DNA from 4 places in the Mesorhizobium sp. M0478 genome. Region 1 is predicted to be linked to each of the others. Evidence: predicted binding sites of a transcription regulator. Region 1 holds the regulator's gene; each other region holds the start of a gene.
The links. Region 1 encodes PhoB, which activates phosphate uptake and scavenging genes when phosphate is short. Its sites were predicted from a motif close to TGTCATNNANCTGTCAT; they were not measured.
Positions count from the first base shown of each region.

Region 2: the regulator PhoB is predicted to act here: its motif matches at 2,444-2,460, upstream of NKI64_RS14535 (LTA synthase family protein).
Region 3: the regulator PhoB is predicted to act here: its motif matches at 3,090-3,106, upstream of NKI64_RS21825 (RNA degradosome polyphosphate kinase).
Region 4: the regulator PhoB is predicted to act here: its motif matches at 2,060-2,076, upstream of NKI64_RS03390 (alkaline phosphatase D family protein).

Region 1 is NZ_JAMYRH010000001.1:385,876-391,146, reverse strand. It holds gene pstA (phosphate ABC transporter permease PstA) at 1-456, shown strand, start outside; gene pstB (phosphate ABC transporter ATP-binding protein PstB) at 474-1,298, shown strand; gene phoU (phosphate signaling complex protein PhoU) at 1,340-2,044, shown strand; gene phoB (phosphate regulon transcriptional regulator PhoB) at 2,061-2,750, shown strand; gene NKI64_RS01860 (ROK family protein) at 2,781-4,016, opposite strand; gene xylF (D-xylose ABC transporter substrate-binding protein) at 4,283-5,271, shown strand, end outside.
Region 2 is NZ_JAMYRH010000005.1:190,962-196,232, reverse strand. It holds gene NKI64_RS14550 (acyl carrier protein) at 30-266, opposite strand; gene fabG (3-oxoacyl-[acyl-carrier-protein] reductase) at 488-1,225, opposite strand; gene fabD (ACP S-malonyltransferase) at 1,286-2,233, opposite strand; gene NKI64_RS14535 (LTA synthase family protein) at 2,511-4,439, shown strand; gene rpsF (30S ribosomal protein S6) at 4,751-5,251, shown strand; gene rpsR (30S ribosomal protein S18) at 5,251-5,271, shown strand, end outside.
Region 3 is NZ_JAMYRH010000009.1:194,941-200,211, forward strand. It holds gene ppx (exopolyphosphatase) at 1-743, opposite strand, end outside; gene NKI64_RS21825 (RNA degradosome polyphosphate kinase) at 743-2,935, opposite strand; gene NKI64_RS21830 (zinc-finger domain-containing protein) at 3,169-3,414, shown strand; gene NKI64_RS21835 (FAD-dependent monooxygenase) at 3,434-4,672, shown strand; gene NKI64_RS21840 (TIGR02117 family protein) at 4,896-5,271, opposite strand, start outside.
Region 4 is NZ_JAMYRH010000001.1:694,697-699,967, reverse strand. It holds gene NKI64_RS03400 (TetR/AcrR family transcriptional regulator) at 1-530, opposite strand, end outside; gene NKI64_RS03395 (MFS transporter) at 604-1,887, shown strand; gene NKI64_RS03390 (alkaline phosphatase D family protein) at 2,148-3,722, shown strand; gene NKI64_RS03385 (hypothetical protein) at 3,770-4,048, opposite strand; gene typA (translational GTPase TypA) at 4,246-5,271, shown strand, end outside.

The sequences.
Region 1 (5,271 bases):
CCGCGCTCGGCTTCCTTCGTCGGCGGCCTGGTGCTGACCTTGATGACATTGCCGACCATAATCATCACCACGCGCGCCGCCCTCGCCGCGGTGCCGCCGTCGATCCGCTCGGCGGCCCTAGGTCTCGGCGCCTCCAAGATGCAGATGGTGTTCCATCACATCCTGCCGCTTGCCGCCCCAGGCATCCTTACCGGCACCATCATCGGCCTGGCGCGTGCGCTCGGCGAGACAGCACCGCTGCTCTTGATCGGCATGGTCGCTTTCGTCGCCGATTATCCGACGACGCCTTTCGATCCGGCGACCGCGCTGCCGGTTCAGATCTATATGTGGGCAAACGAGGCTGAGCGCGCTTTTGTCGAGCGCATGTCCGGCGCCATCATCATCCTGCTCGTCTTCCTCATGGCCATGAACATCACCGCGATCGTGCTCCGGCGCCGCTTCGAGCGGCGCTGGTAGAAAAAAGGCAATTTGGTATGAACATCATGACCGAACAGTCCCTTGAGAATGCAGTGGGCGACAAAATGAACGCCAAGTCGAACGAAGTCATCAAGATGCGCGGCGACAAGGTCGGCGTCTTCTACGGCGAGAAGCAGGCGTTGTTCGACGTCAATCTCGACGTCCGCCAGAACCAGGTGACGGCGCTGATCGGCCCGTCCGGCTGCGGCAAGTCGACCTTCCTGCGCTGCCTCAACCGCATGAACGACACCATCGATTCGGCGCGGGTGACCGGCAAGATCACGCTCGATGAAGACGACATCTACGACAAGAACATCGATGTCGTCGAACTGCGCGCCCGCGTCGGCATGGTGTTCCAGAAACCCAACCCGTTCCCGAAGTCGATCTACGAGAACGTCGCCTACGGCCCGCGCATCCATGGGCTGGCCAAGCGCAAGTCCGACATGGACCAGATCGTCGAGCAGAGCCTGAAGAAGGCGGCGATCTGGAACGAGGTCAAGGACCGCCTGCAGGAGCCCGGCACCGGCCTGTCCGGCGGCCAGCAGCAGCGCCTGTGCATCGCGCGCGCCATCGCCGTGTCGCCGGAGGTGATCCTGATGGACGAGCCCTGCTCGGCGCTCGATCCGATCGCCACCGCCCGTGTCGAGGAGCTGATCGACGAACTGCGCCAGAACTACACGATCGTCATCGTCACCCACTCGATGCAGCAGGCGGCGCGCGTGTCGCAGCGCACGGCGATGTTCCATCTCGGCTATCTCGTCGAGGAGGGCGCCACCGACAAGATGTTCACCAACCCCGACGACAAGCGCACCCAGGACTACATTACCGGCCGCTTCGGCTGAGCCGTCCGGCGGGTGAATTTTCAGGCACGAGGACCAAGATCATGGGTGAACATACCGTCGCCTCCTTCGATGAAGAGCTCGGGCAGATCAGCAAGCTGATCCGCGACATGGGCGATCTGGCAGGCTCGATGGTCAGCGGCTCGACCAGGGCGCTGCTCAATTCGGACAATGCGCTGGCACAGCGTGTCGTTTCCGACGACGCCATCATGGATGCGCGCCAGCGCGAACTGGACGACCGCGCCATCACGCTGATCGCCAAGCGCCAGCCGATGGCCAACGATCTGCGCGCCGTGGTCGGCTCGATCCGCATGGCCGGCGACCTCGAGCGCATCGGCGATCTCGCCAAGAACATCGCCAAACGCGTCGGCACCGTGGGCTTGAGCGTCACGCCGCGCGACCTCTCGCACTCCATCGATGCCATGGCGCAACTGGTGCTGATCCAGGTGCAAGGCGTCGTCGAGGAATATGCCGCCACCGATGCGGCAGCTCTTGCAAAACTCAGGAATGACGACGAGCGCATCGACGTCAAATACACGTCCGTGTTTCGTGAGCTCTTGACCTACATGATGGAAGACCCTCGCAACATCACCGCCTGCACGCATCTCTTGTTCTGCGCCAAGAATCTTGAGCGCATCGGCGATCATGTCACCAACATCGCCGAAAATGCGTATTATGTGCTGACCGGCCAGCAATTGCCCGCCAATCGTCCGAAGCAGGACGAGACGGCGATGGCCACGCCGGCCTGATGAGGGTGAACTGCCTATGATCGCGCCACGCATCATGGTCGTGGAGGACGAGGAGCCGCTAGGCGTGCTCCTCCGCTACAACCTCGAATCCGAAGGCTATCACGTCGAGGTGGTGACACGCGGCGACGAGGCCGAGATCCGCCTGCAGGAAAACGTGCCCGATCTCCTGGTGCTCGACTGGATGGTGCCCGCTGTTTCCGGCATCGAGCTCTGTCGGCGGCTTAGAGTGCGGCCCGAAACCGAGCGGCTGCCGATCATCATGCTGACCGCGCGCGGTGAGGAAAGCGATCGCGTGCGCGGCCTGTCCACCGGTGCCGACGACTATCTGGTCAAGCCATTCTCGACGCCGGAGTTCATGGCGCGCGTGAAGGCGCTGCTGCGCCGGGCCAAGCCGGAAGTGCTGTCCAGCGTGCTCAAGGTCGGCGACATCGTGCTCGACCGCGAGTCGCACCGTGTCTACCGCAAGAAGAGCGAGATCAGGCTCGGACCGACCGAGTTCCGGCTGCTCGAATTCATGATGCGCCATCCCGGCCGCGTGTTCTCGCGCAGCCAGCTGCTCGACAATGTCTGGGGCGAGACGATCTACATCGACGAGCGAACCGTCGACGTCCATGTCGGGCGCTTACGCAAAGCGGTCAACAACGGCCGCATGCCGGATGTCATCCGTACCATTCGCGGCGCCGGCTACGCGATCAGGGAAGACTAGGATGCTGCGCGTCGCGCCGTTGCCGGCCATTCAGGCGACATGCTTGCCGGATTTGGCCTGAATGCCCGGCGCGAAAATCTCCTGATCGACGAAGCCGAGCGCGCGCATGGCACAGCCTTCGCGGATCAGCGGCAGCTCGTTGGGCTCGGTGTCGAAGGAGATCGATTTCGAGTGCTGGCCGCCGGCGGTCTGGGCGATCGCTTCGCGCAATGCCGGTTCGATCAAGTCGAAGGCGGCGGCGCTGACGCCGACCATGGCGACGGGTGCCGGATCGATCAGTGCAAACAGGCTGCCGAGGCCGAAGCCGAGCGCCTCACCGGCCTTGCGATAGGCTTCGCGCTCCGGGCCATCGGTTTCGCGGGCGCGCGCGGCGAGTGCGCGCATATCAGCGTCGCCGATATCGACCGGCTCGGCATCTTCGCTCATCATTTTGGCGCTGCGCCAGATGGCGTAGTTTCCGGCATAGGCCTCGACGCAGCCGCGCCGCCCGCAGCGGCAGAGCGCGCCGCCCGGACGGTGGATCATGTGGCCGAACTCGCCGCCCGAGGAATGGGTGCCGGTGAACAGTTCGCCTTTCAGCACCAGCCCCATGCCGATGCCGTGCGACAAGAGGATCGCGATGAAATTGTCGCGGTAGCGCTCGGGCTGGCGCCATTGCAGGGCCACCGCCATCATATTGCAGTCGTTCTCCATGGTGGCAGGAATGCCGAATTCCGCTTCCAACATGTCGGCGAAGGCAATGTCGGTCAGTGGCGTGATTGGCGACCACAGCATGGCCCGCGCCTGCGAATCGGTGATGCCCTGGATGCCCATGGCAATGCGGGCGATGCTCTGGACATCGAGGTCGGGATCCTCAAGCCGCCGCCGGACGATTGCTACGCATTCGCCAATCAGCTCGTCGCGCGGCTTGGTCAGCGTGTCCAGCCGGCGCTGTTCCTCGGCGACGACGTGGCCGGCATAGTCGATGACGGTGACGGACAGGAAATTGAGCGACAGCACCACGGTCATGACCGCCGCCGCTTCCGGGTTGAGGCCAAGGCCGACCTGCGGCCGGCCGCGTTTCAGCGAGCCGGTCTCGCCAGGCTTGCCTTCAATCAGGATGCCTTCTTGAATTAGATCAGACGAGATTGCCGATATCGTCGAATGGCTGAGGCCGGTGGTCGCCGCAATCTCGGTCCGCGACGGCTGGCCGGCCCGGCGCACGGCCGAAATCACCATCGCACGGTTGCGACGGCGCAGATCGTCGTGGCGGATCCCAACCGACATTTGTTTTCCTCCCGGCCTCCTCGCGCCTCATGATAGTGAAGGCGTTCGACGGCACCAGCCAAATATTGGCAGACGCCGGCAGCCCTGTCATTGTTTATTGCGGAGCTCGAAAAAATTCGGCAACGCCATCAGAATCCATCATAATCGATGTTGACAGTGCCTTATCATTGAACCAGTATTTTTTCGAGGCTCGAAAAAATGGAGCCTCTTTGTGCAGGCCTTCGGGCCGGTTTTGTCGCGCCGTGGGCGGCGCAGGGAGGGTTATAATGAACAGATTTGCAGCCGCCATGCTGGCGGGTGTCGCCATGTCGCTGGCGCTGATGTCGGTCGCGCAGGCGAAGGACAAGGTCATCGGCGTGTCGTGGTCGAACTTCCAGGAAGAGCGCTGGAAGACCGACGAGGCGGCGATGAAAACGGCGATCGAAGCCGCCGGCGACAAGTACATTTCGGCCGACGCGCAGTCCAATCCCGGCAAGCAGCTGACCGACGTCGAAAGCCTGATCTCGCAGGGCGCCAACTCGCTGATCATCCTGGCGCAGGACGCCTCGGCCATCGGCCCGGCGGTGCAGAAGGCGCTGGACGAAGGCATTCCGGTCGTCGGCTATGATCGCCTGATCGAGAACAAGGACGTCTTCTACCTGACCTTCGACAACAAGGAAGTCGGCCGCATGCAGGCCCGCGAAGTGTTCAAGGCGAAGCCCGAAGGCAACTATGTCTTCATCAAGGGCTCGGGCTCGGATCCGAATGCCGATTTCCTGTTCTCGGGCTCGATGGAAGTGCTCAAGGAAGCCATCGACTCGGGCAAGATCAAGAATGTCGGCGAGGCCTATACCGATGGCTGGCTGCCGGCCAACGCCCAGAAGAACATGGAACAGTTCCTGACCGCCAACGACAACAAAGTCGATGCCGTGGTTGCGGCGAATGACGGCACCGCCGGCGGCGTTGTCGCCGCGCTGACGGCGCAGGGCCTTGCAGGAACGGTTCCGGTCTCGGGCCAGGACGGCGACCATGCCGCTCTGAACCGCATCGCACTCGGCACGCAGACGGTGTCGGTGTGGAAGGACGCGCGCGAACTCGGCAAGAACGCCGCCGAGATCGCCTCGCAGCTTGCCGATGGCAAGAAGACGGGCGACATTGCCGGCGCCAAGGACTTCACCACGCCTGGCGGCAACACCGTCAAGTCGCTGTTCCTGACCCCCGTCGCGATCACCAAGGACAACCTCAACGTCGTCATCGACGCCGGCTGGATCAAGAA
Region 2 (5,271 bases), on a different contig from region 1:
GTCCTCCCCGGTGATGACTGCGGATGGTGTCAGGCCGAAGCCTTGTCGATGTACTTCACGGCATCGCCGACGGTCAGGATGGTCTCGGCCGCATCGTCCGGAATCTCGACGCCGAACTCTTCTTCGAAGGCCATGACGAGTTCGACCGTGTCGAGGCTGTCTGCGCCCAGATCATCGATGAAGCTCGCCTGCTCCGTCACCTTGTCGGCATCGACGCCAAGATGTTCGATGACGATCTTCTTGACGCGCTCTGCGGTGTCACTCATTTGGGGCATCCTCGTCTTTTGTTTGTCTGTCTTCGTTAGCGGGCAGAATGCCGCTAATCAAGCTGAAAGATGGTCCTGCCGGAAACGCAACGATGCCGGACCGGTTTTTGCCCGAACCGCCGGGTTGCGGGCCGCATTACACGAAAAATGGCTGAGGTCCAAGGCGAAATGGTCTCTTTTCACAAGCCGGCCATGTCTTCTTATCACCCGGCAATATCCTGTCAGATCATGGCCATGCCACCGTTGACATGGATGGTCTGGCCGGTGACGTAGGCTGCCTCGTTGGAGGCGAGATAGGCGACGGCCGACGCCACTTCAACACTCGTGCCCATGCGGCGCGTCGGGATCGCGGCCATTATCGCGTCTTTCTGCTTGTCGTTGAGCTTGTCGGTCATGGCCGATTCGATAAAGCCCGGGGCGACGCAGTTGACGGTGATGTTGCGGGTGGCGATCTCCTGCGCCAGCGACTTGGAAAAGCCGATCATGCCGGCCTTGGAGGCGCAATAATTGGTCTGGCCAGGATTGCCGGTGACGCCGACCACCGAGGTGATGTTGATGATGCGGCCATGGCGGCGGCGCATCATCGGATGGGTCAGCTCGCGGGTCAGCCGGAACACGGCGGTGAGGTTCACCTCCAGCACGCTGTCCCAATCCGCGTCCGCCATGCGCACGAACAGGCCGTCCTTGGTGATGCCGGCATTGTTGACCAGTATGTCGACGCCTTCGAGTTCGGCTTCGGCCTTCTGGCCAAGCGCCTTGACCTCGTCACGGTCGGCAAGATTGGCCGGGAACAGCTTTACCCGGTCGCCGAGTTCGCCGGCCAGGGTCTCCAGTTTCTCGATGCGGGTGCCGTGCAGGCCGACAATGGCGCCTTGCGCATGCAGCACCCGGGCAATCGCCTCGCCAATGCCGCCCGATGCGCCGGTGACGAGCGCCTTGCGGCCGGTCAGTTCGAACATTTTCGTCTCCTGATCTTAAGAGAACACCCTTCCCACGGGAGGGGTTGAATCGCCAGTGGATTATGCAAGCGCGGCCAGCGCCGCCTCGACATCTGGCGGCGTGCCGACGGCGGATGTGGCGATGTCGCGGTTGATCCGCCGCGCCAGGCCGGAAAGCACCTTGCCGGCGCCGATCTCAAACAGCGTGGCGACGCCGTTGGCGCCGAACCACTCCACCGTTTCGCGCCAGCGCACGCGGCCGGTGATCTGCTCGACCAGGCGGCGCGCGATCTCGTCGGGGTCGCTGGTCGGGGCTACAGTGACGTTGGAGACGACGGGCACGACCGGTGCATTCTTGGTCACGCCGGCCAGCGCCTCGCGCATGACATCGGCCGCCGGCGCCATCAGCGCCGAATGGAAGGGTGCGGAGACCTGCAGCATCAGCGCCCGCTTGGCGCCCTTTTCTGTGCACAGTTTCGCGGCGAGTTCCACCGCCGCCCTGGCGCCGGAGATCACCAGCTGGCCGCCGCCATTGTCGTTGGCGATCTGGCAGACTTTGCCGGATCCCGTTGCGGCCTCGGTGCAAGCGGCTTCGACGTCGGGCTGTTCCAGTCCGATGATCGCCGCCATGGCGCCCTCGCCGGCCGGCACCGCCGCCTGCATGGCGTTGCCTCGGATGCGCAGCAGCCGGGCAGCATCGGCGACCGAAACGAAACCGGCCGCGGCAAGGGCGGAATATTCGCCGAGCGAATGACCGGCAACGTAGGCAACCTTGTCCTTCAGCGAAAAGCCGCGCGCTTCCAGCGAGCGGATCGCCGCCAGCGAGACCGCCATCAGCGCCGGCTGGGCATTGGCAGTCAGGGTCAGCGCCTCTTCCGGGCCTTCCCAGATCAGTTTCGACAGCTCTTCGCCCAACGCATCATCGACTTCCTCGAACACCCTGCGTGCCTCGGGGAAGGCGTCGGCGAGGTCCTTGCCCATGCCGACAGCCTGGCTGCCCTGTCCCGGAAAGGTGAATGCGACGGCCATTTGGGCGCTCTCCAGCGGCTGATTTTTCCTGCCTGTGACGCAAGGCGGACCGTCAAGTCAAGCCCGGAGGCGGCATTTCGGCTCTCGCTTGAACCGGAGCTGACCTCGAGTCCCTGTTCCCAAAGGCTTTTTGCCGATCACACCTGATGAAAACCGCTCACGAATCGTTTGCTGGCTCTTCTTATTTTCGCCACAGGCGCTAGCTTTTGCATGACAGTTCTATGACAGAACGGTGGCGCGAGTGGAAATACGCGTTGCTTGGGCCGGGGGAAGAGACGTGGCTAGGATCAGGAAAGGCGCGGCCGTACCCGCGCCACAATTCTTGGAAGACGATCCGTCCACCGGCTACCTGCCGGGGCGCAGATGGCCGGTCATCCGCTACGGTCTGGTCACGCTGCTTGCCTCCGCCATCCTGGTGTTCGCTATCGAATGGATCGTGCGCGGCGACTTCTTCGGCACGGTCGACTTCTTCCTGCAGCCATTCAAGCCGGGCTGGACCACCATCATTGTCTTTGCATTGGTGCTGATGGGACTGGACGCCGTGCTTGGCCGCAGTCACCAGAGCCTGATGATCGTGGCGCCCCTGACGCTGGCGCTGGCCTTTGTCGGGCATCAGAAGTCGCATTATCTCGGCGATCCGCTCTACCCAACCGATTTTCTTTATTCGCGCCAGATCATGGCACTGATGCCGCTCCTGGTGCGCGAGCGGCCCTGGACGGCGCTCGCCATGGCGGTCGGCATCGTCGCCGGCCTGTCGCTGCTGATCTATGGCTGGCGGTTGTGGCGCCGCAAGGTTCCGATCCTCAGCCGCAAAGGGCGGCTGGCGCGGCTGACGCTGGCAGTGCCGCTGCTCGCCTTCTTCGTCTCGATCATGGACTACGCCACCTTCTCGTGGACCCGCGACCGGCTGCAGATCATCCCGATCATGTGGGACCAGAAGGAGAACTACGCCTCCAACGGGTTTGCGCTGGCCTTCGCGCTCAACGTGCCGATGGCGCATGTCTCGGCGCCGGCGGGCTATTCCGACAAGGCGATCGACGCGATCGACAGGCCTGCTGTGGCGGCCTCGGTACCGGATGAGAAACCCGACATCATCGTGGTGATGAGCGAATCTTTCTGGGATCCGACCAAGCTGCCCGGCGTCACAATCACGCCTGACCCGATCCCCAATGTGCGGGCGCTGCGTTCCGGCTATATGTTTTCGCCGGAATTCGGCGGCATGACCGCCAACATCGAATTCGAGGCGCTGACCGGCTTTTCCAATGCCTTCCTGCCGGCGGGCTCGATCCCCTACCAGCAATATGTGCGCACGCCGACGCCGTCGCTGGCGACCTTCCTGAAAAGCGAGGGCTACCGGGCGCGCGCCATCCATCCGGGCACCAACTGGTTCTGGAACAGGGGCGCCGTCTATGCCGATTTCGGTTTCAACGATTTCCGCTCGGAAGAGACGCTGCCGCCACTGGAAAAGCGCGGGCCGCTGGCTTCCGATGCGTCGATGACCGACGAGATCATCGCAGAGGCCGACGCCAGCGAGCGGCCGGTGTTCTTCTTCGCCGTCAGCCTGCAGAACCACGGTCCCTACGAGCCGTACCGCTATTACAATCCGACCCACAAGGTCGTGGCACCGATCAGCACGTGGGCGCGGGAATCGCTGCTCAGCTACGCCGAGGGATCGGCCGATGCCGACCGTGGCCTCGAGCGATTGATCGAATGGGCGAAGAAGCGCGAGCGGCCGACGGTCATCGCCTTCTTCGGCGACCATCTGCCGCCGCTCGGCCCCGTCTATGTCGAAACCGGTTACCTGAAGGACAATGTCGCGCCGCGCAAGGAACCGACGCCGGAGGCGGCACTGGAGCATCATCAGACGCCGCTGGTCATCTGGTCTAACCGCACCGGTCCGGCGCAGGATATGGGCGCGGTGAGCCCGGCCTTCCTGCCCTACCATATCCTTACCACGGCCGGGATCACGCACCCCTACTATACCGGCTTCCTGGGCGCGCTGCGCGAACGCTATCGCGTCGTCGACCGCAATCTGCTTTTGACACCGTCAGGTGAGGCCACGCCGGACTGGGCGCGGCAGAAGGACGTTGATCCGGCGATCAACGACTTCCGCCTGCTGCAATACGATATGATGTTCGGCAAGCGTAAGGCGGCTCCGGACTTCTTCCCCGAAACGATCAACGGTGGTACCCCGCATACGAGTTGATGCCTGGTATTTTTCCAACCCTGCGACGCCAGGACGCTGTCCGGAGCATGCGTTACCCTTGCCTTCCAGCCAATTTGCTATATAGACGCCCGCAATCTGCCGGTCCTTGCTGGGGGCTGAACGGAGGGCCGGAGGTTTTACCCAAAACCTTCGTGTGAAGCCAGAAGCGCTTCCGCCTCCCGTGTCTCCGCTCTCGACCGTCTCGAAATGCTCCTTTCTTCCCCGCCCCCTCGGGACCAGCGGGTCAGAGAAGTTGCAGAGGCTTTGCCGCGAGGATCCGGGAGAGAAACGAAGAAAGGCACTGAACCACTATGGCTCTATACGAACATGTGTTCCTTGCCCGGCAGGACCTCTCGCAGCAGCAGGTCGATGCGCTTGTCGAACAGTACAAGGGCGTCATCTCCGCAAATGGCGGGTCCGTCGGCCGGGTCGAGAACTGGGGACTGAAGTCCCTCACCTACCGGGTCAACAAGAACCGGAAGGCTTACTACACGCTTATGGACCTCAACTGCCCGCCGGCAGCGCTCAACGAGATGGAGCGCCAGATGGGCCTGTCCGAGGACGTGCTGCGTTTCCTGACCGTCAAGGTCGAGGCGCATGAGGAAGGCCCGTCGGCCATGATGCAGAAGCGCGAAGAGCGCTCGGAACGCGGCGGCTTCGGCGACCGCGACCGTGGTGATCGTGGTCCGCGCTCGTTCGGCGACCGTGATCGCGGCGACCGTGGCGATCGTCCGCCGCGCTCATTTGGCGACGCCGGTGGTGATCGTGGTCCGCGCCGTCCGCGCGAAGGCGTTGAAGGAGGTGCAGAATAATGGTCGACATCAATCAGATC
Region 3 (5,271 bases), on a different contig from region 1:
ACCTGCTTCAGGAAATTGGCGGCGCTTTCGACACCGATCTCATAGTGGTGCATGACGCCAAGCGGGTAGTTGGTCATTTCCATGTGCAGCCGGGCAAGGTTTCGCCAGGTGCCGCCAACGGCGTAAAAGGGCCGTCCCAGCCCGCCCTTCAACAATTTGGCGCGCGCCAGTTCGTCGCGGGTGATCTTTGCCGCCTGGGCGAGCGAATTCCTGGCCATGTCCTGCAGCCGCAGGCCACCCAGCGGCAGCGTGATGCCGTCGCCGATCGCCTCGCCATTGATGTCGATAAGCTCCAGGCTGCCGCCGCCAAGATCGCCGGCAATGCCATTGGCGGGGTGGAAGCCCGAAATGACGCCAAGCGCTGAATAATGCGCCTCCTGCCGGCCAGTGAGCACGCGGATCTCGGTCTTGAGCACATCCTGGGCGCGGTGGATGAAGTCGGGTCCGTTGATCGCTTCGCGGGCCGCGGCCGTTGCCAGCACAAACATGTGCTCCGCACCCGCCTGGTCGGAGAGCGCGCGGAAACGGCGGAACTCCTCCATCGAGCGCGTCACCGCCTCGGGATCGAGCTTGCCGGTCGAAACGATGCCGCGGCCGAGACCGGCCAGCATCTTTTCGTTAAACAGCAAGGTAGGCGAGCGCGCCAGCCCTTCATAGACGACAAGGCGGATCGAGTTCGAGCCGATGTCGATGATGGACAGCGGCCGGCGATCCTGCAGCCGGCCTTGGGACGTTGAAATCATCAGCCGGTGTTCTTCTTGCGACGCTTGAACTGCGCGATGCGCTTGGGCGCATGCGACTTCAGCGCGTCACCCCGTCCCGACAGGCTCGGATTGGTCATGAAATATTCCTGCGCGTTGAACGGTTCCTCACCCTCCTCCAGCACGACGCGCCGGGAGGTTCCGTCAGCCAATACGTCGAAACTTTGCTGGTTGTCCATGATGTTGCCCAGCATGATCTGGCCAAGGATTTGTTCATGCACCGTCGGATTAGTGATCGGCACCATAGTCTCGACGCGGCGGTCGAGATTGCGTGGCATCAAGTCGGCCGAGGCGATGTAGACGATCGCCTCGTCCGACGGCAGGCCATGGCCGTTGCCGAAGCAGTAGATGCGGCTGTGTTCGAGGAAGCGGCCGACGATCGACTTGACCCTGATGTTTTCCGACAGGCCGGGCACCTGCGGCCGCAGGCAGCAGATGCCCCGCACGACGAGATCGATCTCAACGCCGGCACGGCTGGCGTCATAGAGCGCGTCGATGATGTTGGGATCGACGAGCGCGTTCATCTTCATCCAGATGCGCGCCGGACGGCCAGCCAGCGCGTAGGCGACCTCGTCGGCAATGTGCTTGAGGATACGGCTGCGCAGCGTAAACGGCGAGATGGCGATCCGCATCTCATCGGTCGGCTCGGCGTAGCCGGTGATGAAGTTGAACAGCTGGGCGACATCGCGCGCGATCGTCGGATCGGTGGTGAAGAAGGACAGGTCGGTGTAGATGCGCGCGGTCACCGGATGGTAGTTGCCGGTGCCGAGATGTACATAGTTGCGCAGCTTGCCGTCCTCACGCCGCACCACGAGCGACATTTTCGCATGGGTTTTCAGTTCGAGGAAGCCGAACACGACCTGGACGCCGGCGCGTTCGAGGTCGCGCGCCCAGCGGATGTTGGCTTCCTCGTCGAAGCGCGCCTTGAGCTCGACCAGGGCGGTCACCGACTTGCCGGCCTCGGCCGCGTCGACCAAGGCGCGCACGATCGGGCTGTCGTTGGAGGTGCGGTAGAGCGTCTGCTTGATTGCCACCACCTCCGGGTCGGCCATTGCCTGGCGCAGGAACTGGACCACCACGTCGAAGGATTCATAGGGGTGGTGGACGACGATGTCCTTCTCGCGGATGGCCGCGAAACAATCGCCGCCATGCTCGCGGATGCGCTCGGGAAAGCGCGGATTGTAGGGGGTGAACTTCAGGTCGTCGCGCGGCACGGCGACGATCTCGGAAATCTGGCTGAGCGCCAGCGGGCCGGTCAGAACGCTGATGCGGCTCGAAGAGACGCCAAGCTCGCCGGCGACGAACTCGCGCAATTCACCGGGCATCGACTTGTCGAATTCGATGCGGATGACCGAACCGCGGCGGCGCCGCTTCAGCGCCGTCTCGAACAGGCGCACGAGATCTTCCGACTCTTCCTCGACCTCGATATCGCTGTCCCGGATGATGCGGAAGGTGCCGGAACCCTTGACCTCATAGCCGGGGAACAGCTTGCCGATATAGAGGCCGACAGCCTCCTCCAGCGGAATGAAGCGAACGTGCTGCTTGCGGTCGGGAAGACGGATGAAGCGCTTCAGCGCCACCGGCAGGCGCAGAAGCGCGCTCATCTCCTCGCCATTCTTGCGATGGCGCAATTGCAGCGCCATCGAGAAGCCGAGATTGGGAATGAACGGAAACGGATGCGCCGGGTCGATCGACAGTGGAGTCAGCACCGGGAAAACCTGGTCCTGGAAATGGTCTTCCAGCCAGACTTTCTCATCCTTGGTCAGTGCGTCGCGGGTGATGCTCTCAATGCCTTCCTTATTGAGCAGCAGCATCAGCGCCGAAAGGCTGTTCTGCTGGTCCTCCTGCAGCCGCTCGACCTCGCGCAGCAATTGTTCCAGCTGCTGCTCCGGCGTGCGGCCGTCGGGGCTCTTGAGCGCAATGCCTTCGCGCACCTGGCCGGCAAGGCCGGCGACGCGGACCATGAAGAATTCGTCGAGATTGGCGGCCGAAATCGACAGGAAACGGACGCGTTCGAGCAGCGGATGGTGCTCGTTCTGCGATTCCTCGAGCACACGCCGGTTGAACTGCAGCCAGGAGAACTCACGGTTGACGAACCGATCGGGGTTGCCGCCCTCGGGGCTCGCCACCTCGACATTGATGAATTCGCTCTGCACCGGCTTCAGTTCGTTCATGGTTCCTGCTCTTCCCCGCCAACCGTCCCTTGGAGCGCCGTTGGACGTGCCATGCCTCTAACACGCTTTTGTGACGCATGACCCTTCGGCGAAAACCGTTCCGATTTCAGGGACATGCACTTAACCGGCTCAACGTATCCTCTGACAGGCTTTTGCGACAGTTTCATTTCATCGATCTTGCAAACAGGCCTGTTATGTTCCAGATGCTTTTCGACGAGATCAAGGAGACGACGATGGCAGGCGGTTCCATTCCCCATTTCCAGAACGATGCGGGCCATCCGGCAATCGACATCGGCGTCAAGGAATTCATGTGCACCGGCGCCAACCCGCCCTTCGACCACCCACATGTGTTCCTCGACATGGGCGACGACAATGAAAAGGTCTGCCCGTATTGCTCGACGCTCTACCGCTATTCGGCGAAGCTGAGGGCGACGGAAACGCTGCCGGCTGGTTGCCTTTATATCGACCAGGCCGCCTGATCCTTCCGCGACAAGCCCGATGGAAGACATCAGGTCCCGGCAGGTCATAATCGCCGGGGCCGGCATCGCCGGGCTGACCGCTGCCCTTGCCTTCGCTGGACGGGGTTATCCGGTAAAGCTTATCGAACAGGCACAGCACCTCGAAGCGGCCGGCGCCGGCATCCAGCTTTCGCCCAACGCAACACGCATTCTTGGAAAACTCGGCGTGCTCGACCGACTGCTGCCCGCAGCGTTGCGGCCGGAAGCGGTCGTGCTCAAGGACGCCGGGACGCTGCGCGAACTGGCGCGGGTACCGCTCGGGCACGCCGCCGAAGCGCGCTGGCAGTCGCCTTATCTCGTTGCTCACCGCGCAGATCTGCAGGCAGCGCTGTTGGCGCAAATGGCTGAACGGCCGGAGATTGAGCTCATCACCGGCGCCCGCGTGACCGGCATCGTCAAAGACGCGCAATATGTCGCCGTGACCGCCGAAGTGGACGGCCGCGAGATCGAGGCAGGCGCCAAACTCCTGATCGGCGCCGATGGCGTCTGGTCGGCGGTCCGGGCGCAACTCGCAGGCGAGGACTTCGTCAAAAGCCGTTTTTCGGGCGAACTCGCCTGGCGGGCTACAATCGCAGGCGACGGTGCGGCCGGAGAGGCCTTTGCCGCGATCGGCGCCGCCGACTGCGTCACCACGTTCCTGCATCCAGGCTTCCACATGGTCGCCTATCCCGTCAGCAAAGGCCGGGCCTTCAATCTCGCCGCCTTCACCAAGGGTGAGCGCATGGCCGAAGGTTGGTCGGGCCATGCCGATCCCGCGATCCTCACGGCTGCCCTGCGCGGCACCGCGCCGGGCCTGACGAAGCTTGTGGCACTGGCCGGCCCATGGACGGCCTTTCCGATCCACACCGTCGAACAACAGCGGTGGACGAGCCCGCAGGGCATCGCGCTGATCGGCGACGCTGCGCATGCGATGACGCCGTTTGCCGCACAGGGCGCGGCAATGGCGATAGAAGATGCCATCACGCTTGCCGACGCTATCGCCGATTTCCCTGGCGATCTGCCCAGAAGTTTTCAAATCTGGGAAAATCTTCGGCGGCCGCGTGTCGCCAAGGCCGCGCGTCGTGGGGCCGTAAACCGCCTCGCCTGGCATGCTGCCGGCCCGGTGGCGATCGCCCGCAATCTGTTCCTGGCCATGCGCTCGCCCGACAAGCTCGCCGCCGACCTCGACTGGCTCTATGGATGGCGAGCGGACGCTCGGCAGTCTAGATCGTCGACTTAGCGATCCTTCCCACCGCCCTCTGTCCTGCCGGACATCTCCCCCGCAAGGGGGGAGATTGGATGTCGCCGTCGCCTTCGCCAAAATCGCCGGCGTCGCAGCAGGAGCGCCGCGGGCAAAACGGCTGATCTCCCCCCTTGCGGGGGCGATGGCCGGCAGGCCAGAGGGGGGTGCTGTCCCGCTGACTTCAAAAGATCCAACACTGTCGCGGTGCGATGAAGGACTGCTAGTTATAAAACCGCATCGACAAGCCCAGCGAGGCCGGCAGCGGGTTCCACCAGCCGGTGCGCAGGCCGGCGGTGCGCAGGCCGGCGGCTGTCCAGGTGTTACAGCCGACAAGCGCGTTGAAATGGCCGTTCGCCTCGAAGAAGCGGTCGAAGCTGGAATAGGCGGCGTTCTCGATGACGACCGGACCATGCGGCCCTTGCTGGAAACTCGCGTCGATATAGTCGAGCAGCGCTGCAAAACGTTCCTCATCGATGTCGAAACCGGTGACAGCAGGGTGCGGCTCGGCGATGGCCCCGGCGATATCGACATGCATGACCGAGGCGTCCAGTGTCAGCGCCTTGAGGACGGGCACTGCTTTCAGCTGCGACCAGCTC
Region 4 (5,271 bases), 310 kb from region 1:
ATATAGGCGCCTTCGATCAACAGCAGCAGGCCGTCGCCGAGCGTCTCAGGGTCTTTAGCGCCCATCGCTGCGGCCATCGCGCGCAGGCGGTGGCGCAACTCCTGCTTGTTGGCCTCGCTGACGACGCGCGCCGGATGGCCATGTTCGGGATATTCCACCGCCGCGTTGGTCATGCCGCAGCCGCGATAGTCCGGCCTTTGCGTGCGCTTGCCGACGCGAGTCAGGAAAGCCCTGAGCTGTGCCCGCGGGTCGCCGGGATGGGCAGCCACGGCTTCGTCGAAACGCTCCCAATACTCACGGTCATATTGCCTGAGATAGGAAGCGGCGAGCTCGTCCTTGGAGGGAAAGCTGCGGTAGAGGCTGGGCTTGGTGACGCCGGCGCGCTTGACGATCTCGTCGACGCCGATCGCCCGGATGCCGCGGCGGTAGAACAGGTCGTAGGCCACGTCGAGGATTTTCTTGGCAGCCTTGGGCGGTGCGGCTGCATGACCGTCCTTGATGGTCAGTTCAATATTTTTGTCCGTTGGCATGGTATGACTCGATTGACGTGTTACCGATCGGTACGTATACATGTCCTCACCCTGCAACGTACCGGTCAGTAACATGATAGCTCAATCCCGTCCCTTTGGCCAGCGCTACGCTTTCGTCGTGGTTGGCGTCATCTTCCTTTGCCTGTTGATCGCGGCCGGGCTTCGTTCCGCACCCTCGGTGATGATGCTGCCGTTGGATAAAAGCTTCGGCTGGGGGCGCGATACGGTTTCGATTGCCGCTGCGATCGGCATCTTCCTTTACGGCCTGACCGGGCCGTTTGCCGCCGCATTGATGGAGCGTATCGGCTTGCGCCGCACGCTGCTTGCCTCGCTTGTGATCATGTCGGGCTCGACCGCGCTCAGCCTACTGATGACCGAGCCCTGGCACCTGTTCCTCACCTGGGGCGTGTTTTCCGGCATCGGCTCCGGCGCGGTCGCCACCGTGCTCGGCGCCACCATCGTCAACCGCTGGTTCAAGACCAATCGCGGCTTGGTGATGGGGCTGATGTCGGCCTCCAGCGCCACCGGCCTGTTGGTGTTCCTGCCGCTGCTGGCATCGCTCGCCCAGTCGGGCGGCTGGCAGCCCGTCGCTATCGCCGTCTCGATCGCCACCGCCTGTCTTCTGCCGCTGGTCTGGCTGTTGGTTCCGGAGCGTCCCGCTTCGATCGGCATGGTGCGCTATGGCGCCGGGGCGGATGACGTGCCGCCGGTATCGCCGGCATCGCAAGGCAATTTCCTGGCGCATACGCTGAACACGCTACGCCGCGCTGCCCGCACCCGCGTCTTCTGGTATCTGTTCGCCACGTTCTTCATCTGCGGCTTCACCACCAACGGGCTGGTCGGCACGCATCTGATCTCCTTCTGCGGCGACATGGGCATCCCCGAGGTACAGGCCGCGGGCCTGCTGTCGCTTATGGGCATTTTCGACCTGATCGGGACGACGCTCTCGGGCTGGCTCACCGACCGTTTCGACCCGCGCAAGCTGCTCGGCGTCTACTACGGCATTCGCGGCCTGGCGCTGATCTATCTGCCCTATTCCGGCTTCTCGGCGACCAGCCTGATCATCTTCGCGGTGCTCTACGGTCTCGACTGGATCGCCACCGTGCCGCCGACGCTCAGGCTCGCCAACGAGGCCTTCGGTGACCGCAGCGGCCCGATCGTGTTCGGCTGGATCGTAGCCGGCCACCAAGTCGGCGCCGCCACCGCCGCCGCCTTCGGCGGCACCATGCGCGAATTGCAGGGCAATTACGAACTGGCTTTCCTGATCGCCGGCATGACGGCGATCGTGGCTGCGTGTCTGTCGCTGCTGATCAATACGAGCAGGCCGGCTTTCGATCCGGAGCCGCAAGCGGCGTAAGGCGCGGTACTAATCTCCCCCCTCAGGGGGGAGATGGCCGCGAAGCGGCCAGAGGGGGTCCGTGCGACCGGACTCAGCCTCTTGCGCAGAGGTCGGCGCTCCAAGCGAGGCGACCCCCTTCTGTCGCCTTCGGCGACATCTCCCCCCTCAAGGGCGGAGATCACCTGTCGATTGTTATCAAAGTTTCATCTTCCCGAGATGTGGCTGAAACATTGAAGCTGGAGCTTGCTGGCACCGTTCGAAGCCATCAGGAGACAGCCATGAACAAGATCTCGTTGACCCGCCGCGCTTTCGTCACCTCTGCCAGCGCCGCCGGTCTGCTCGGCGCATCGGGGCTCGCTTTGCCCTATTATTCGCGCGCCAGCCAGCGCCCGGCCTTCACCCATGGCGTCCAGTCCGGCGATGTCGATGCCTCGAGCGGCATGGTGTGGACGCGCACCGACCGGCCTTCGTGCGTCATGTTCGAAGTGTCGTCGACGGAAAACTTCGCCAATGCGACGCGGCTGGCGCCGCTCGATACCTCGCCGGCCAGCGACTTCACGGTCAAGCGCCTGCTTACCGACCTCGCCTCCGACCAGGATATCTTCTACCGGATGACTGCCGCCGACCTGTCGGATATCAACGCCGTTTCCGAACCGATCGTCGGCCGTTTCCGCACAGCACCCGCCTCGAAGCGCGACATAAAATTCGCCTGGTCGGGCGACACGGCCGGCCAGGGCTGGGGAATCGATGAGACCGGCATGAAAACCTACGCCACCATCGCCAGGCACACGCCGGATTTCTTCCTGCATTCCGGCGACACCATCTATGCCGATGGCGCCATGAAGGACGAGGTAGACCTGCCTGGCGGCGGCAAGTGGAAAAACGTCGTCCTGATCGACGGCAAGCGCAAGGTGGCCGAGACGCTGGATGAGTACCGCGACCAGTGGAAATACAACATGATGGACAAAAACGTTCTGGCCTTGAGCGCCATCTGCCCGACCTTCTACCAGTGGGACGATCACGAGGTGCTGAACAACTGGTCGGATTCGAAGAATCTCGGCGCCGACAGCCGCTACACCGAAAAATCCATCCATGTGCTCGCGGCGCGTGCGGCGCGCGCCTTCCATGAGATGACGACGATCCGCTACGAGCCGTCCGAGCCCGGCCGCCTCTACCGCAAGATCGCGCATGGGCCGCTGCTCGACGTGTTCTTCCTCGACATGCGCTCCTATCGCGGCCCGAACGGCCCCGACATGCAGGAGGACATGACGCCGCAGTCACGCATGCTGGGCGAACAGCAGACGAAATGGCTGAAGCGCGAGCTGACGAATTCCAGGGCGACCTGGAAGATCATTGCCGCCGACATGCCGCTCGGCCTCGTCGTCTGGGACGACGGCGCCAAGAAGGTCGGCGCGGAAGCCATCAGCAATGGCGACAATGGCCTGCCCAAAGGCCGCGAGCTCGAGATCGCCGACCTGTTGCGCTACATCAAGACTGCCGGCATCACCAACACGGTCTGGTTGACCGCCGATGTCCACTACACGGCGGCGCACTATTACAACCCCGACAAGGCGCGGTTCCAGGATTTCAATCCTTTCTGGGAATTCGTCTCGGGCCCGATCCACGCCGGTACCTTCGGTCCCAATGATTTCGACATGACCTTCGGCCCGGAGCTGAAATTCATCAAGGCGCCGACCACCGAACAGGGCCAGAACCTGCCACCCTCGGCCGGCCTGCAGTTCTTTGGCCTGGTGGACATTTCAGGGGCGACAGAGCAGCTGACCGTGCGGCTGATGGATCGCGACGACATCGAGCTTTACAAGGTGACGCTCGATCCGGTGCGGTCGGCGTAAGCCTTTGGGCCGGTGCGAAGGATCGCTATGCCTGGAATGGGCAGCCGTCAGTCCGGGTAGCAAACCGTCGGAATCTTCGGCCACACCGCGCTGTCGCAGCCTGCAACCCGCTGCCTCTGCTTGAAAGAGGCGCTGACCGGGCCGGTGACCACGGGGTCGACGCCATCAGGGGCGTCGGCAAACATCTGCTCGGCCGTCCGGTCGGGCGACGAAGCCGGATTGGCTTCCTTCACCGTGGCGGCCGATTGAGCGGCATTGGCCGCCAGCACGGCAGCGAATGCGACCGAAGCGATGAGGGGCCAAAATCGGTTGAGTTTGTCGGTCATGAATTTCGAACTACCCGGGCCCAGAAAGGTTCCCGCCTTGGTTAACAAAACCATCTCACACCGAGATGCTTAAGATTTGATGAGTATTTGGTGGTGCGCCTCCTCTTTCGCAATTGCGAAAAACCCTGTATGAGCCGCGCAACCGAAAGAGGCGGCGCCTTCTGGCCTGCTGCCTGCAACGCTCCCGAGACCACAAAATGAAAATTCGTAATATCGCGATCATCGCGCACGTCGACCATGGAAAAACCACCCTCGTCGACCAATTGCTGCGGCAATCCGGTTCCTTCCGCGACAATCAGCGCGTCGCCGAGCGCGCCATGGATTCCAACGACCTCGAAAAGGAACGCGGCATCACCATCCTGGCCAAGGCGACCTCGGTCGACTGGAAGGACACCCGCATCAACATCGTCGACACGCCCGGCCACGCCGATTTCGGCGGTGAGGTCGAGCGCATCCTGTCGATGGTGGATTCGGCGATCGTGCTGGTCGACGCCGCCGAAGGCCCCATGCCGCAGACCAAGTTCGTCGTCGGCAAGGCGCTCAAGGTCGGCCTGAAGCCGATCGTCGTCATCAACAAGATCGACCGTCCGGACGCCCGCCACGTCGAAGTGGTCAACGAGGTGTTCGACCTGTTTGCAGCGCTTGACGCCACCGACGAGCAGCTCGACTTCCCGATCCTCTACGGTTCTGGCCGCGATGGCTGGGTCTCGGAAAATCCGGAAGGCCCGAAGGACCAGGGCCTGGCGCCGCTGTTCGACCTCGTCATCAAGCATGTGCCGGAGCCGACCGTTCATCCCGGCCCGTTCCGCATGATCGGCACCATCCTGGAAGCCAATCCATTCCTCGGCCGCATCATTACCGGCCGTATCGAGAGCGGCACGCTGAAGTCCAACCAGGCGGTCAAGGTGCTGCACCATGACGGCACCCAGATCGAAACCGGCCGCATCTCCAAGATCCTCGCTTTCCGTGGCCTCGAGCGCCAGCCGATCGAAGAGGCGCAGGCGGGTGACATCGTCGCCATTGCCGGCCTGTCCAAAGGCACCGTCGCCGACACGTTCTGCGACCTGGCGGTGACCGAGGCGTTGCATGCGCAACCGATCGATCCGCCGACCGTGACCATGTCTTTCCTGGTCAATGATTCGCCGCTCGCCGGCACTGAAGGCGACAAGGTGACCAGCCGCGTCATCCGCGACCGCCTGCTGCGAGAAGCCGAAGGCAATGTC